2 linked regions of the Thalassoglobus sp. JC818 genome follow. The main gene of each other region encodes a partner of the protein of the gene in region 2 in a complex. Links are inferred from orthologs where the notes say so. Each region holds a gene or a part of one and is shown on either strand. Other genes may lie near its edges. The genes, in order: dnaB and dnaG.

Region 1 (4,662 bases), on a different replicon or contig from region 2:
AGTACGCAAAGACCGCAGAAAGCCGAGGCTTGCAGGTCATCATTGCGGGGGCAGGGGGGGCTGCTCATTTGCCGGGGATGGTTGCTTCGCAGACCGTTCTTCCAGTGCTGGGTGTTCCGGTGAAGAGTCGCGCGTTGAACGGGCTTGACTCGCTCCTTTCCATCGTCCAAATGCCGGGAGGGGTTCCAGTTGGTACTCTCGCGATTGGTGATGCTGGCAGCAAGAACGCTGCGTTGTTGGCCGTTCGAATTCTCGCAACGACACGTCCGGAACTTCGCGAGAAGCTTCACGCCTTTCAATCCGAACAGACTCAAAAAGTGCTGGAGAACTCAGAGCTATGTTGAAGGAGATTTCCCCCGGATCTGTGCTCGGTGTCCTTGGCAGTGGTCAGTTGGGACGCATGTTTGCGATCGAGGCACGCAGGCTGGGATATCGCGTGCATGTCTTTTCTCCGGAAGAAAACACACCAGCTGGAGCGGTTGCTGATACTGAATGGTGTGCTGAGTACGAGGACTTCGATGTCCTCGACGAATTTGCGAAGAGCGTTGATGTCGTCACGCTGGAGTTTGAGAATGTCTCAACTGAGGCATTGAATCGGCTTGAACGCAGCGTGCCTGTTCGGCCCGGTCCGCAAGTCCTGGAAGTTGCTCAAAACCGGCTCGAAGAAAAAACGCAGATGCAGAAGTTCGGCCTCGCAACGGCTCCCTTCAAACGCATCGACTCGCTCGAAGAATTGCAAAGCTCTCTGACCGCATTCGGTGGACAGGGAATTCTGAAAACTGCCAGCTGGGGTTACGACGGAAAAGGTCAGAAGTTCGCGAAGTCGAATGATGATCTGGAAGCCATCTGGTCCACCTTTGAGGGGCAGCCCGCGATCCTGGAAGGTGTCGTTGACTTCACGCGCGAGCTCTCAGTGATTGGCGTGAGGGATTCCCGAGGGAACTTCATCAACTACTCGCCGATCGTTAATGACCACGCGAATCACATTCTCGACTTCTCCTCAGCTGCCCCTGAACTCGTCGATCAGAAACTCGTCGACGACGCAGGAGAAATCGTTCGCACGGTGATGGAATCACTCGATGCCACTGGCGTTCTGTGTGTGGAACTGTTCGAGACAAACGACGGGCAACTGCTCGTGAATGAAATCGCTCCACGGCCTCACAACTCTGGGCATCTCACGATCGATGCTCATCTCTGTTGTCAGTTCCAGCAACAGGTCCGTTCAATCTGCAATCTTCCACTTGGTTCGACAGCCCAGCGACAACCTGCCGCTATGGTTAATCTGTTGGGCGATCTGTGGCCAGACGGTGGACAGCCTGAGTGGTCGCAAGCGCTGGAGTATCCGAACCTCCGAGTGCATTTGTACGGGAAGGAAGATGCAAAACCGGGGCGCAAAATGGGGCACATGACCGCAGTGGATGCCACCATCGAGCAAGCTCGCAACACAGTCAAGCAGGCGCGCGAAGCACTTGCTTGATCGACTGAATGCGGAGAGGCTTTGAGAGCGGATTAAAAGTCCATGCCTTCCGGTAGTCCCATGGGGCTCTTGTCGCCGAATTTGAGCATCTCGCGAAGCCAGGTGAGCTCGACTGTTCCGATCGGACCATGACGGTTTTTGGCGATGATCAAGTCAGCTTCACCGGGGCGGTCTTCCGGATCGTAAGCTTCCGGTCGGTGCAGAAACATGACGATGTCCGCATCCTGTTCGATGGCACCACTTTCACGCAGGTCGGAGAGACGCGGCCGTTTATCTTCTCGCTGTTCGACTCCACGGTTCAACTGTGCCAGTGCGATCACGGGAATGTCGAGGTCTTTCGCAAGAAACTTCAGCCGCCGAGTGATCGAAGAAATCTGCTGCTCACGCGGCATGTTTTTGTCTTCGGTTTCAATCAGCTGAAGGTAATCGATGATGACGATGTCGAGCTGCGATCGACGTTTGAGTCGTCTTGCGATGGCAGCGATCTGTGACATCGTTCGACCGGCGGTGTCGTCGATGAAGATGTGCAGCTTTCGCATCTCATCCGCTGCTTCCATGAGCATACTCTGCTCGAACTCATCGAGTTCGCCTTGTCTCAGTTTGTGTCCACTCAGCTTGGCTTTGATGCAGAGCAAACGTTCGGCAAGCTCGATCTTGGATTGTTCCAGACTGAAGAGGAGTACACCCCGTTGTGCGTGAGACACCGCCATCGCGAAGTTACACACGAGCGCCGTTTTTCCCATACTCGGACGGGCTGCGAGGACGATCAATTCGGAAGGTTGGAACCCGCTCGTGTAGTCATCGAGACCATTGAATCCGGTGTGGAGCCCGCTGACGTTTCCTTCCTGGTCCATACGTTCGAAGATACGCTGGAATGTGGCGTCCAGAATATCGTCGATGGCGATCTTGTCGATGTTCTCCTGTTGCTCGGCAATTTCGAAGACTCGTTTCTCAGCCCGAGTCAGAATGTCTTCGATGTCGCCTGAACCATGATACGCTTCGCGGAGAGAATCCGTGCAGGCGTCGATCAAGCTTCGCTGCAACCACGTGTTGTGAACGATCTTCGCGTAATACTCTGCATGCGCAGCATGGGGGACCGAACCCATGACTTCATTGAGGTAGGCCGCTCCTCCGATTTCTTCGAAGTCGCCTCGCTTTTGAAGTTCGTGCGCAAGGGTCACGACATCAATGGCCCGCACACCCTTTTCGTACATGTCGTGAATGCACTTGAAGATTCGCCGGTGGGCGTCCGCGTAAAAGCAATGCGATTGAATGTGCTGGATGACTTCATCGAACGCTTCGCTGGAGAAGAGCAGACTTCCCAGCACGCTGCGTTCGGCGTCGAGGTCCTGAGGAGGGACTTTGCCAAGCAGATCGAGAGATGATCCGTTGTCAGATTTGGATTTCGCCATCACACCCTCCGTGATCGTGTTGCATTCTTTCGATCGCCTGCATCTCGAGAGCAGATTGCTCTTTTCTGTGCACTCGCTTGCACTGTTTCATAAATTAAAAGGCTGTGCTTGCTCGTGCGAGATCGTGCACACCAAATCAGAAAATGCTCTAACTGACTGCGATTCTTGCAGGCAGTCGAAAAAGGGAGATTATGTCGATCAGTCGTGGGGAGTTTACAGGCAAGAGCACTTCGCTCAAGGAAGTCTTTTGCAATTGATCCCGCGTACGCTGATTGAAAATTTCGCAGGCACCAAACAAAAACATCCCGCCAATGAAAGACGGGATGTTGTGAGTCAATGTTCAATATGCGGTGAGTCGTTTCTCGCGAAGCGAGAGGTCGCTCACGTCGTTGATTGAACTATTTGATCGAAGCAGTTGGAACCACCCAGACTTTCACTTCCGTGTTGATCTGTTTGTCGAGTTCGATCGGAATGGTGTACATCCCGAGGCCTTTGATCGGTCCGTCCATGCGGATGTGGCTGGCATCGACTGGATAGCCTGCGTTCTGCAGTGACTTCGCGATATCGGCAGCCACGATCGATCCGTAAAGCTGACCTTCTTCGGTGGCGTTCGCTTCCAGCGTGACGCTGTAGTCTTTGATTTTGTCAGCGATCGCTTTGGTCTGCTTACGACGAGCGACCATCAGCTCTTCTTGACGCTTGCGATGGCTTTCGACCATCTGCTTGTTCGCATCTGTCGCGACAGTTGCCAGTCCCATGGGGACGAGGTAGTTGCGAGCGTATCCGGGTTTAACACGGACAATCTGTCCCTGTTCGCCGAGATTGTCGACATCTTCTGCCAACAGAAGTTCGATGCCACCGTTGCGATCTTTGGAACGAATTCGCTGTCCACGTTTGCGCTTAACGACCATTACCTGTGTACTCCTCAATCCTCTCGTGTGACCGCTGATCGTAGTTGATTGTCACAACGTCTTGATTCTAAAGCGTCGCTGCTCACGACAAACTAAAATGGAACATCATCATCTGAGAATCCGGACCCTGACGAAGAGGAGTCGGAATCGTAGAACGAATCGACAGAACTGGATGAGGACTGGGAATCGTAGTTGGATGAGCCGCGACCTCCTCCTCCGCCGCCCCCACCAGGACCCGATCCTCCACCGCCGAGCATCGTCATGTTTTCACCGACGACTCGTAGTTTGGACCGTTTCTTACCTGATTCTTTGTCTTCCCAGGAGTCGAGTTGTAGTCGTCCCTCAATCAGGACAGAACGTCCTTTCCCGAGGTATTCTCCGGCGACTTCCGCCTGGCGTCCCCACAAGGTGACGTCAACGAAAGTTGTTTCTTCACGCTTCTGATTCTGCTGCTTATCGTACCAGGTGCGATTCACAGCCAGACCGATTTCAGCCACTGCTGTTCCGCCGGTTGTGTACTTCACCTGTGGATCACGTGTCAGATTTCCAACAAGAATCACTTTGTTGAAGCTGGCCATCGAATCCTCCTCATGTCTTCGAAATTGCAGGGTGCAGGTCTACGATGCACTCGCTTCTGCAGGTTCACCCTCGGCTTCTTCTCCCTGTTCCTCATGTGACGCAAATTGTTGAGTCAGCAGTTCGAACAGTTTCTCTTCGTGCTCGAGGATCAGGTGGCGAATCACAAGATCGCTCAGCTTGCAGATTCGGTTGAGTGTCTCAACCTGGCTGCCGTCCATCGTGAAGTATGTCAGCAGGTGCAGGCCTTTGCGGTGCCCATCGATCTCGTAAGCGAGCTTGCCTT
Region 2 (10,104 bases):
TCGACGCTCCCATACGTACGGACAAGTTAGACCGCCGGTAGTTTTCGAATCGCGCACTCTCATTGAAAAAACAAGCAACACGCCTGGACGCAGAAGATGTCGTGAAACGCGGAATCTGCGGAGAGAGCGCCCATTTATCCAACTTGCCCACGCATCAATTTAAATGGTCCAATTCACACATTCGTTTGGTTACAATTTGTCGATGCCGAAGCTTTACTCCGTGCGGAAGAAGCTGAGTGCTCCCTCGGGGTCCAGCACCTGAAGAACTTCAGCCAACGGCTTCCCAGACTCCAACACCGATTGTGCCTCTTCCGACACTACACATCCTGATCAGAATCGCGTCGCCATCGTTAGTCTTCAAGGTCTCATTGAAACAAGATCGCTGAACAAACTCACACAACACTTGGGACAAAAACTCAAAGAAAAAAGCTACTCGACCCGTCAGAAAGTCTTCAATCACTTGCAGTGAGTGGATTGGGCGCGATTCAAGCGTAGACTGTGCTCACCTGACTCTTTTTGCATCCTCCATGACAATTCCGTTCGATCACAGGGAGATTGCTCTGATCGAATCAAGCCGGAATCGTAGTGTTAGAGGTCAGAAACTCTGTCGTCAACGAACGATGTGACTTTCAAGAATGTCCGGACACTGAATCGAGGCCAACTTGCGACAGGTTCATCCGGCTTTCAGTGCGTTTTGTGTGACGTACTTGCGGTAAGTAAACATCGTGTAGAGACTTGGGCGAGAGAATAGCGAGCGTGTGACGATTCCCCAGAATCCACGCTTGTGTTCATACTCGATATGTTCGTGGATCTCGGTTTGGTGATCGCTCAACTCCCGGAACGTGTGAGTGTGTTCCCACTTCTTTGCGGGGCCTTCTGTCTGAATGTCTGTGAATCCGTGTTCAGTCACGTCTTTATGAACAGCGGTCCAATGGAGCGGGAGTGGGCCGACCCAGAGCGTGAACTTGGATACCGATCCCTCCGCGAGTGGCTCAATCTCTTTCAATTGAACGATCGTTGGTGGAGGAGTCAGCCGTTTGAGTGCGCTCGTGTCATGATGAAACTCACGCACTGCGCTGAGCGGACTGTCAACGGTGAACTGGAAATCAAAAGTCGGCATTAGTGGAGACTCTTGCGAGTGGTAGCCATGATCATCTAAACGAGAATTGATGTCGCTACGGATCTCGAGTAGCAACGTCTGATGATAGAACGCCAGTGACAGCATTCAACTCAATGTAGATTGAACCTCCGCCGTCTCTTACCAAACGGAACAACTTCATCGGCATCGAGTTTGGTCGTTGAGAGCCACAGTACCATTGATCACGCAACTGAAGTCGAAAGCCTTCGACGAGAATGAAGAGAGCCGTAGCGAATTTGTCCGCCACGGCTCTTTAATCACTTGCGAGCTTCTTCGCGTCTCTGCTTGCCGACATCAAATGCTACTCATCTGCAATTAGCAATTTGACTTCTTGGCAGTAGTCCCGAATGGAGGTTATCCGCCGGTGGTCAATGCGAGTCGTTCCAGGAAACCGTGAAGCTGTTTTGACCGAGCGGGATGCTGCAGTTTCCTCACTGCTTTCGCTTCGATCTGTCGTACGCGTTCACGAGTCACTTTGAAAATTCGACCGACTTCTTCGAGTGTGTAGGTGTACCCGTCGCCCAAACCGTAGCGGAGTTTGATGATTTCACGTTCACGGTAGGTGAGCGTTTTCAAGACCTGATCGATCTGGTCTTTGAGCATCTCTTGTGCAGCGACACTAACTGGGCTGTGACCGTTTCGATCTTCAATGAATTCACCAAAGATGTTTTCTTCGCCTTCACCGACAGGCTTGTCGAGGCTGACTAGAGGCTTCGCCATTTTCAGGACTCTGCGAGCTTCTTCGACATCAACCTCAGCAGCTTGGGCGACTTCTTCAACGGTTGGTTCCCGGCCCAATTCCTGAACCAGTGATTTACTGATGCGTCGCAATCGCGACATCGTCTCAATCATGTGAACAGGGATTCGAATGGTCCGCGCCTGATCGGCAATTGCTCGCGTGATAGCTTGTCGAATCCACCATGTGGCGTAAGTTGAGAACTTGTAGCCGCGACGGTACTCATACTTGTCGACCGCTCGCATCAAGCCTGTGTTCCCTTCTTGAATCAGGTCGAGGAAGCTGAGCCCGCGGTTGCGGTACTTCTTCGCAATCGAGACCACCAACCGCAGGTTTCCGGCGGAAAGATCTCGCATCGCTCGATCGTAATCGGCATAGCGAGCGTTGATTTCCACGACGCGATCCGACAGGGATTGCGGTGTTTCGTGAGTGAGCCTCATCAGGTCCCGAAGTTCCTGCTGAAGGTTGGACCGAACTTCCTTGCGGGTCCGATCTCCGTCGAGACGCTGGATTTCTTTTTCGAGATTCCGCATCCGAAGCGCGATTTGTTCGAGCCGTTTGACGAGTGGCTGAAGTCGTTGCGTGCGGAGACTGACTTCCTCGAGAAGCGTCGCGACCTTTCGTCGGCTTTGCTCTAAACGAGAAGAGATGGACGATCTGACTGGTTGGGGAGTTGTTTCATCGAGCAGCTGAGAGAACGTTTCCTCGTTCTGCTGAACCAACCGATGAATGGTTTTCAGATTGTGCGGCAGACGCCCCAGCACCTGATCTTTGACGGTACACTCTGTCAAAGAAATCTTGATGGTGCGGTCGAAAGGAAGCTCACCCGATTCCACACGCAATAACGTCTCATAAGCTTCGACGGAAACGTAGTGACATTCCAACAGGGCGCGGCGGAAGCGTTTTCGAGTGAACTCGATTTTCTTCGCGAGATCAATTTCCTCCTGCCTCGTCAGCAGTGGAATTTCCCCCATCTGTGAGAGGTACATTCTCACTGGGTCGTCGATCATCCGTCCGCCACCGGTTTCGCCTTCAAGCCCGGTCACGTTAACCGTCTGCTTGCGTTGGGTTTTCACGGGCGTAGTGCGGCGAGTTGTCTTCTTCGTGCGGCGCGTCGATTTCGGAGGAGCAGCTGCCTTTTGAGGCTTCGTCTCATCACGGATTTCGAGCCCAAGGTCTTCCAGTGACAATAGCAAAGCATCGATTTTGTCCGGAGTGAGATCATCGTCCGGAAGATATTCGTTCACCTGTGAGAAGGTGAGATATCCCTGGACCTGTCCCAATTCGGTCAACTGGCGAAGGCTCTCGTCAATTCGATACATTAAGTTCTCCAATTCGTGGGCTGGTCCTGGTATTCACACGCCAGCTTTTCGAGTTGCTCGTTTCTGGTGAAACTCCGCAGCCTGACGAAGCAGCTGTTCGGTCGCTTCGTCCAGTCCGTTTCGCCCATCCTTGGACTCAGTTAATTGAACCGCCAGGTTCTGGTGGGTTTGCTCTGCATCTCGATCGAGGATGGCCCCAATCGAATCATGCAGTACTTGCGGAATTCCGCTTTCCGTGGAGTTCCCTTCCAGTTTGGCAGCGAGACCTTTCGCATTTGCCTGCTCATCCAGCCAAACGATTAAACTTTTCATCTGCTGGTTGGGCATTCGATTCAGTAAGCCAGAGAGAGTCAGTTGCCCACTTCCGGACTCCTGATGCTCGCTGGTGGATTGAACCTCTTCGAAACACATTTCCAGGACTCGCCTGAGAATCGGATTTCGAAGCTGTGATGTTTTGATGGTGTTGATGACGTTGGTGAGAAGTTGTGGTGCCGTGAAGATTACTTCTAGCAAGTCACATTCCACTCGATCGCTCTTTGACAATTCCCCGGCCAGAAGACGACGGACGTCGACATCTTCTGAAATCCGGTTTTCGTTGGAATTCTCCAAGCGAATCTTCCTTGGGCTGTTCGTTCTGACTTCTGCCAGCTGACGCCGAATCACTTCGTCCGGGACCTGTAGTCGCTGTGCAAGGTTTGCAATTAATAGCGGTTCTCGAACCGAAGTTGCCATTTGCGGAACACAAGCCAGAACTGACAGCATTTCGTCCAGCACGCGCTGTCTGGCGTCAATGGAGTTCAATCCGAACTTCGCTTTCGCCGCCCGAAATCGGTAATCCCAGGCTTCGGGAGCAGATTCTGCGATTTCCCGAAATGCTTGTGTCCCTTCACGTTCGAGGAAATCGGCAGGGTCCATCTGTTCAGGGAGTGTCAGAATGCGAAGGTCGACATCCTGCAACAGAAACTTCTCGACTGCCCGAATTGCCGCGTCCTGACCTGCCTGATCTCCATCGAAAACAAGAATGACTTTCCGTGCGAAACGTTTGATGGCACTGACGTGTTCGTCCGTCAGTGCGGTCCCCAGCGTCCCCACGACATTGGCGATTCCGAACTGATGGCAGGCAATGCAGTCTGTATAACCTTCGACAATGAATGCTTCGTTTGATTCTCGAATCGCTTCGCGTGCGTGATCGATCGCGAACAGGAGTCGACTCTTGTGGAAAACAGAACTTTCCGGACCGTTCCAGTATTTGGCGTCACTATTACTTCCGGGGAGGACACGTCCTCCAAACGAAACAGCCTGCCCTCTTTCGTTGTGAATTGGAAACATGACCCGATTGACGAAAAAATCGAACTGTCTGTTGTCACGCTCACCAATCAGACGAGCTTCGAGAAGCAAATTGAGCGGGAATTTTCCTTTCGCGCGATCAATGAGCCACTCCCAGTTGTCGGGATGAAATCCGAGTCGGAACTGCCTGACCATCTGGCCGGTCATTCCGCGTTGTTTCAAGTATTCACGAGCGGGCTGGGCTGCGGGTGATTCCATCAGGGTTTGATGAAACTGTTGCTCCGCCCATTGCAGCACTTCAAAGAGTCGTGCTCGATTTGTTTCCTGCTGCGGTGAATGCCCTGAGACGAATCTTGGGATCTCGAGATTCGCTCTTCGTGCCAAGATTTCCAATGCTTCAGGAAAGGTGACCTTTTCTCTTTCCATTACGAAAGTGAAGCAGTCGCCTCCCGTGTTGCAAGACCAGCACCGAAACGTTTGCCGTTCCGGATAAACTCGCATCGACGGATTGTGATCGTCGTGAAAAGGACACAGCCCAACGTGCTCACGTCCGCCCGAACGTGACTCAAGCCCGACACTTTCACCGATGAGTCCCACAATGTCGGTGTGGGAACGAACTTGCTCTCGGAATTCCTGAGGGGAAAGTGGAAGCACCGACAATCCTAATGCGATGTTCGAGGGGAATGCGCGATCGTTACGACCGCTCCATCTGGGGTAGTTGTTTCATCCGTGCAACGTTTTGACAAGTGGACAAACGTCCAAGGAAGATTCCGCCGGAAGCGTACTTGTCAACGAACGAAGTCTACACGCTATTCAAGGTCCGTCAAATTGAAGATTGGCAATCAGAAGAAGAACCGATCCCCGTAACCCTTTATTTAAAAAACATTTCAGACTTTTCGAAATCCGCACACCATCACCAACACGTCAGCACGACGCAACCCATCCGCACCTGCAAATCCCGAAATCTTTGCCGATCCTCAGATCCCCTGAAGACGAACTCGACACTTGGGAAATGAGACAAATCACGTTTTATGGAGACTGTTGCCGAAAAACGCCTTCGAAGAAGGGCCCAGCCAGAATTGCTGACACAAAACCGTCAGGCCCCCTATCGCCCCGTCCCAGCAGCGAAATCGACAAACGGACGCTCGCGTGATTGCCCATCACAACTTCATCCGCAGCCCATTTCTGGCTTTGGAGGTCAGAACGAGAATGCACGGAATGCCCGTTGACGAAGACTCGAAGCGTTCTCGGGGGAGAAGTAGTGTCCCCGAGAGGATTCGAACCTCTGGCCTTTGGCTCCGGAAACCAACGCTCTATCCAGCTGAGCTACGAGGACGTGCCCGAAATCTACGGGCTGGAACATCGGTTTTCAATATCCCAAAACTGACTTCGTGCTATTGAGCGGGCGAGCTCTAAGCGTGGTCGCTGCCGTCGGTGTGGTGAGGACGCTCAATCCAGACGGAGCAGTGAGCGTGATGCAAAACCGAGACAGAAACGCTTCCCAGCAGCATCCGATTCAACGTCGATTTCTCGTTCCCACCGAGAACAATCAGGTCGGCATTGAATTCATCGGCACGGTGAACGATATCGTTGGCAACGTTATGCCCGACCTCGACGACGCTGGTCACAGAGAGGGCATTCGGGGACAGCAACTCGATGAACTCCTTGTGCCGTTCCTTGTGGACAGCGATCGCTTCATCCATGAGTTCCTGGCCATCAACACCTCGCCCGAACGCTGATGCTCGAAAATCAGGGACGATTGAGACCAGTTGAATCTCCGACTTCGTATTCGATTGTCGCTCTGCAAATCGAATAATCGCCCGACTGGCCAGTCTCGACCCGTCGTCGGCAATCAGAATTCGATGACACTGTGTCGACTCGTAGTCCTCATTGTGCGGTCGAGCCAGCAGCATCGAAGAGTGAGCGTGTTTCGAAATCTTGTCGGAAACGCTTCCGAGAAAGAATCGGTCGACCGCATTGCGGCCATGTGAACCGATGACGCTGACATCAGGATGCGTTTCATCAATCTCTTTGAGAATCTCTTGAGCAGTATGCCCTTCGAGAACTTTAGTCTGCGCCGATTTGGCCCACGCACTTAGCCGACTGGCAGCATTCGCAACAAGAGTCTTTGTGTGTTCTCGACATTCAGTCACCGATTGCAGCACATCCGGCGGGAAGTCGAAGTCGATGGGTCGCAGATCAGAAGCTGGGCACACGCTAACGATTGAGAGATCCACCGATCCGGTTGGAAACAGCCCCATCATCAGTTGCTCTGCGTACTCGGCGTATCGCGAACCGTCTGTTGCGAAGAGAACTTTCATGGGGCGCACTTTCCACTGTGAATTCGATAACCGATGGACTCTCTTGCGAGTTGACGGAAGCTTGTCAGTTGACGACCAAAGTATTTCGCACATAGCGGTGACATTCAATACAGGCCATGGTCGCACCAATCCATTTCAGCGTCGCCTGGTCAAGATTCTCTTCTTGAGCAGCTTTGACCAACTCATCAGTCGTCCGCTGAAACTCATTGCTGAACTGTTTGTACATCGCATCGTTATGAGCCCGCCACTTCTCTGATCGACTCATTTTGTTGAGCGTTCGAGCTCCCGACTGCACAAGTTCCATGTCTTCGGTCGTCAATCCTTCGAGAACCTTGTTCGAGGCATCAAGCTTCGCCCGCATGAACTGCTTCAGATTGAGAACGGGTTTCGCGTTGTCATCTGCTTCGGCAGCCTTCGCGTCATCCTGAGCATGACCTGGCCGATGGAAGATGACGAAGCCTGTTCCGATACAAAGAGCACACGAAAAAAACAGAGTCAGAAAAGAACCGCGCATCGTAGATACCTCCTGAGGATTCTTATCGCCAATTCGAATTGTCAGCAGTGATGAAATGAAATCACTGTCGACACATTCGATGAGTCACTTGCAGTCGGTCGAGGCAACCTCGCTCTTCAACTCTCAGCAAGACTGCCTGTTCTCTTCTTCGTTGAGACTCAATTTTACACGCTACAGGTCGGGCCGGAAGCAACACACAGCATTCTAGCAAAACTGAGAATCCGGAGCACTTACGTGCCGTCATTCTGCTTCGGGCATTCTTACAATTGGCCAACCATCTTCTGACCATTTAAGAGGCAAGATTCCCAACCGCGGCCGCCCGTTGGCATCGCCGTCGTAATAGTGGAAGCTTAAGAACTGTTGCCCCTCACAGACCAGAACCTCTCCGTGCCCCGGTCCAATCATCGCCCCCTCAGTTGAAAGCACTTCCGTTCCACCTTTCAGACGTAAATCGACTCCGTCGCGATCGAAATACGGTCCCGTGATCTTCCGACTTCGCCCAACCCGAATCTCATAGGTACTGTTAACGCCGCGACAGCACCATCCCCAGTTCACGAAGAAATAGTAATAGCCATCGCGTTCGAATAGTCCGGCTGCCTCGATCTGCTCGTGAAATGCCAATGGAATCATTAAGTCATCATCCCCCATTCTCAATCCAGTTTCCGGGTCGAGCTGAATGAGATAGATGCCTCCCCAGAATGAACCGAGAGCCATCCACAGCGTGCCATCCGAAGCCTTCCAGATCGTCGGATCGATCGCGTTGAAGTTATCTCCAGGTCGACTCTGAATGACGATTCCTTCATCCCTCCACTCGGTTTCCCCAGCTTCTGTCGAAAGGTTTGAACACGAGGCCAACGCAATCGCACTGCTCTGCTTCCCGAACGACGACACGCTGTAGTAAACAAGAATGCGATCATCAAGGACAATCACATCCGGTGCCCAGAAGCGGCCATCGTGACCGGGAACAACATCCTCTACCCATTCTGGACTCTCTGAGAAAACAGAAGGCCCACGCTGAAACGTCTCACAATCAGTCGAATAGAAAGACCGAACTCCACGCCCGGTCCCAAAGCCCCACAGCACATCATCCTGAACAATGATCTTCGAAGGGTCATGCACAGAAAATGCTGGCGAGCCAGACTGTAAGCTGCCGAACGACTCCTCAATCCTCCCCTGACAACCACACTCTTCGCCATCACCTGTTGTCGTTTGACCGAACAGCCAATTCGCGTTTGACAGCACTAAGAATATCGCTGCCAACTTGCTCAATCGCCAAGACAACTTCGCCTCACTTGCCATCATTCGACCTCCAGAAATTGAACTGCACGCCCTGCTCTTTCTCAATCGTCTTCGATTCGCAATTGTAACCAGCCTGACGGCAACAACACGACCGTCGACAGCTTCGAAGTATCGAACAACCACCTTCAGCGCAATCGTTTCCGCAAGCCCGCGAGAAATCTCCACACCTTCGTCGACATCCCGCACCCTGACTTGCACTCAACGCAGTCTCGGGACATACTTCCGCAACTTGTCAGCAAGGCGAAAATGACGTGTCGATCGAGTACGTTCCCCAACTCAATAATGAATTCGACACGCCCGTCAAAACGCAAAACACCTGCACCACGAATCGCGTCAGAACGCCGAAAGTGCAGCAGGCAGACATGATCGGGGGCTGTAGCTCAATCGGTTAGAGCAGCGGACTCATAATCCGTTGGTTGTGGGTTCGAGTCCCGCCGGCCCTATTTTCTTCTTGTTCAGTTCTTCTCTGGCTTGCAACCGCGTCTCTCACTCTTGACGGTTCGCAGTTGATTCGCACCTCGCTTGTCCGTCCACAGCTTCTGCACTTTTGGCTGGGTGTTTGCGTGTCGCTTCTTCCTTCCGAAAGTTGAAATGCCATCGGAAAACTCTCCAGCGCGTTTTCTCTCTCAATGCATGTTATGATCGAACTCAAGACACAATCTTGATCGTGGCTGCAATTTGTCTCATCGCTCGCGAACACTTCACTTCCAACAAATCGATGAGAACAATCACTGAAGTGGAAATGAAAAGTTCCAGCGAAGCTCTGCCCGATCTCGGACGAATACCCGAAAGCGTTGAAGATGGCGATTGATCCCATTTGCGGAATGCATGTCGACGAGTCGACGGAGTTGAAGACGCTCGTCGATGGTGAAACACACTACTTCTGTAGTCAGCACTGCCTGCAAAAATTCATGTCGCAAGAGAGTTCGCCTCCTGAACTTCAAACTCTTGATTCCACTCAGGCTGAGAGTTGTTGCCACTCTGAAGCTGCTTCTGCAAAGACTCCTCAACCTGATTCAGGCAAGGATTGTTGCGGAGGGGGTGAACTGAACATCGTTGAGTTTGGAGGTCTTTCCAGCAACAAAGAAGCTGCCACGCACGATTGTTGTCACGGCGATGGGACGATGACAGCGAACGCGGAGAGCAAAGCGAAGTACATCTGCCCGATGTGTCCGGGCGTCGAGAGCGATGTTCCCAGCGACTGTCCGAAGTGTGGGATGTCTTTGGAGCGAACCCCCTCTTACCGTGCTGAACGCAAGACGATCTACACTTGCCCGATGCATCCGGAGATCGAACAGGAAGGCTCCGGCGACTGCCCAATCTGTGGCATGGATCTTGAACCGAAAACAGTCGTTCTCGATGACGACGACGATGATGCTGAACTGAACTCGATGACGCGACGGTTCTGGGTCGCTGTTGCTTTGACCCTCCCCATCATGGTCCTCGCCATGGGTGAGATGATTGGCATTCCGATTCATTCGTGGATC

What was found.
Region 1: the proteins of dnaG (region 2) and dnaB are in contact, whole or in part, in a crystal structure (PDB 2R6A), measured with the Geobacillus stearothermophilus proteins. The link is inferred for Thalassoglobus sp. JC818 from one-to-one orthologs. Residues at the interface, in WP_049624496.1 of Geobacillus stearothermophilus: Lys456, Leu457, Leu458, Pro459, Ala460, Asn463, Ala464, Leu467, Leu535, Leu536, Ile537, Ala538, Gln544, Glu545, Asp548, Tyr549, His552; in WP_033016901.1 of Geobacillus stearothermophilus: Ser13, Glu15, Ala16, Gln18, Glu91, Leu92, Asp94, Ala95, Val96, Pro97, Thr98, Ala99, Ala100, Asn101, Tyr104, Tyr105, Ile108.

What each region holds. Positions count from the first base shown.
Region 1 is NZ_JBFEFI010000002.1:688,737-693,398, forward strand. What follows is about bases 700-3,561. They hold dnaB (replicative DNA helicase), read right to left. Parts: upstream 2,890-3,561; coding sequence 1,510-2,889; downstream 700-1,509. Other genes in these bases: AB1L42_RS07125 (5-(carboxyamino)imidazole ribonucleotide synthase), read left to right, coding at 700-1,477; rplI (50S ribosomal protein L9), read right to left, coding at 3,288-3,561. Outside these bases: purE (5-(carboxyamino)imidazole ribonucleotide mutase), read left to right, coding at 1-344; more of AB1L42_RS07125, read left to right, coding at 338-699; more of rplI, read right to left, coding at 3,562-3,800; ssb (single-stranded DNA-binding protein), read right to left, coding at 3,893-4,378; rpsF (30S ribosomal protein S6), read right to left, coding at 4,418-4,662. UniProt on the Escherichia coli protein: The main replicative DNA helicase, it participates in initiation and elongation during chromosome replication. Travels ahead of the DNA replisome, separating dsDNA into templates for DNA synthesis.
Region 2 is NZ_JBFEFI010000021.1:5,238-15,341, reverse strand. Bases 2,684-5,551 are described here. They hold dnaG (DNA primase), read right to left. Parts: upstream 5,138-5,551; coding sequence 3,230-5,137; downstream 2,684-3,229. Other genes in these bases: AB1L42_RS23520 (hypothetical protein), read right to left, coding at 5,513-5,551; rpoD (RNA polymerase sigma factor RpoD), read right to left, coding at 2,684-3,196. Outside these bases: AB1L42_RS23535 (hypothetical protein), read right to left, coding at 674-1,120; more of rpoD, read right to left, coding at 1,493-2,683; more of AB1L42_RS23520, read right to left, coding at 5,552-5,698; AB1L42_RS23510 (universal stress protein), read right to left, coding at 5,896-6,804; AB1L42_RS23505 (hypothetical protein), read right to left, coding at 6,869-7,318; AB1L42_RS23500 (arabinan endo-1,5-alpha-L-arabinosidase), read right to left, coding at 7,559-8,815; AB1L42_RS23490 (heavy metal translocating P-type ATPase), read left to right, coding at 9,418-10,104. UniProt on the Escherichia coli protein: RNA polymerase that catalyzes the synthesis of short RNA molecules used as primers for DNA polymerase during DNA replication.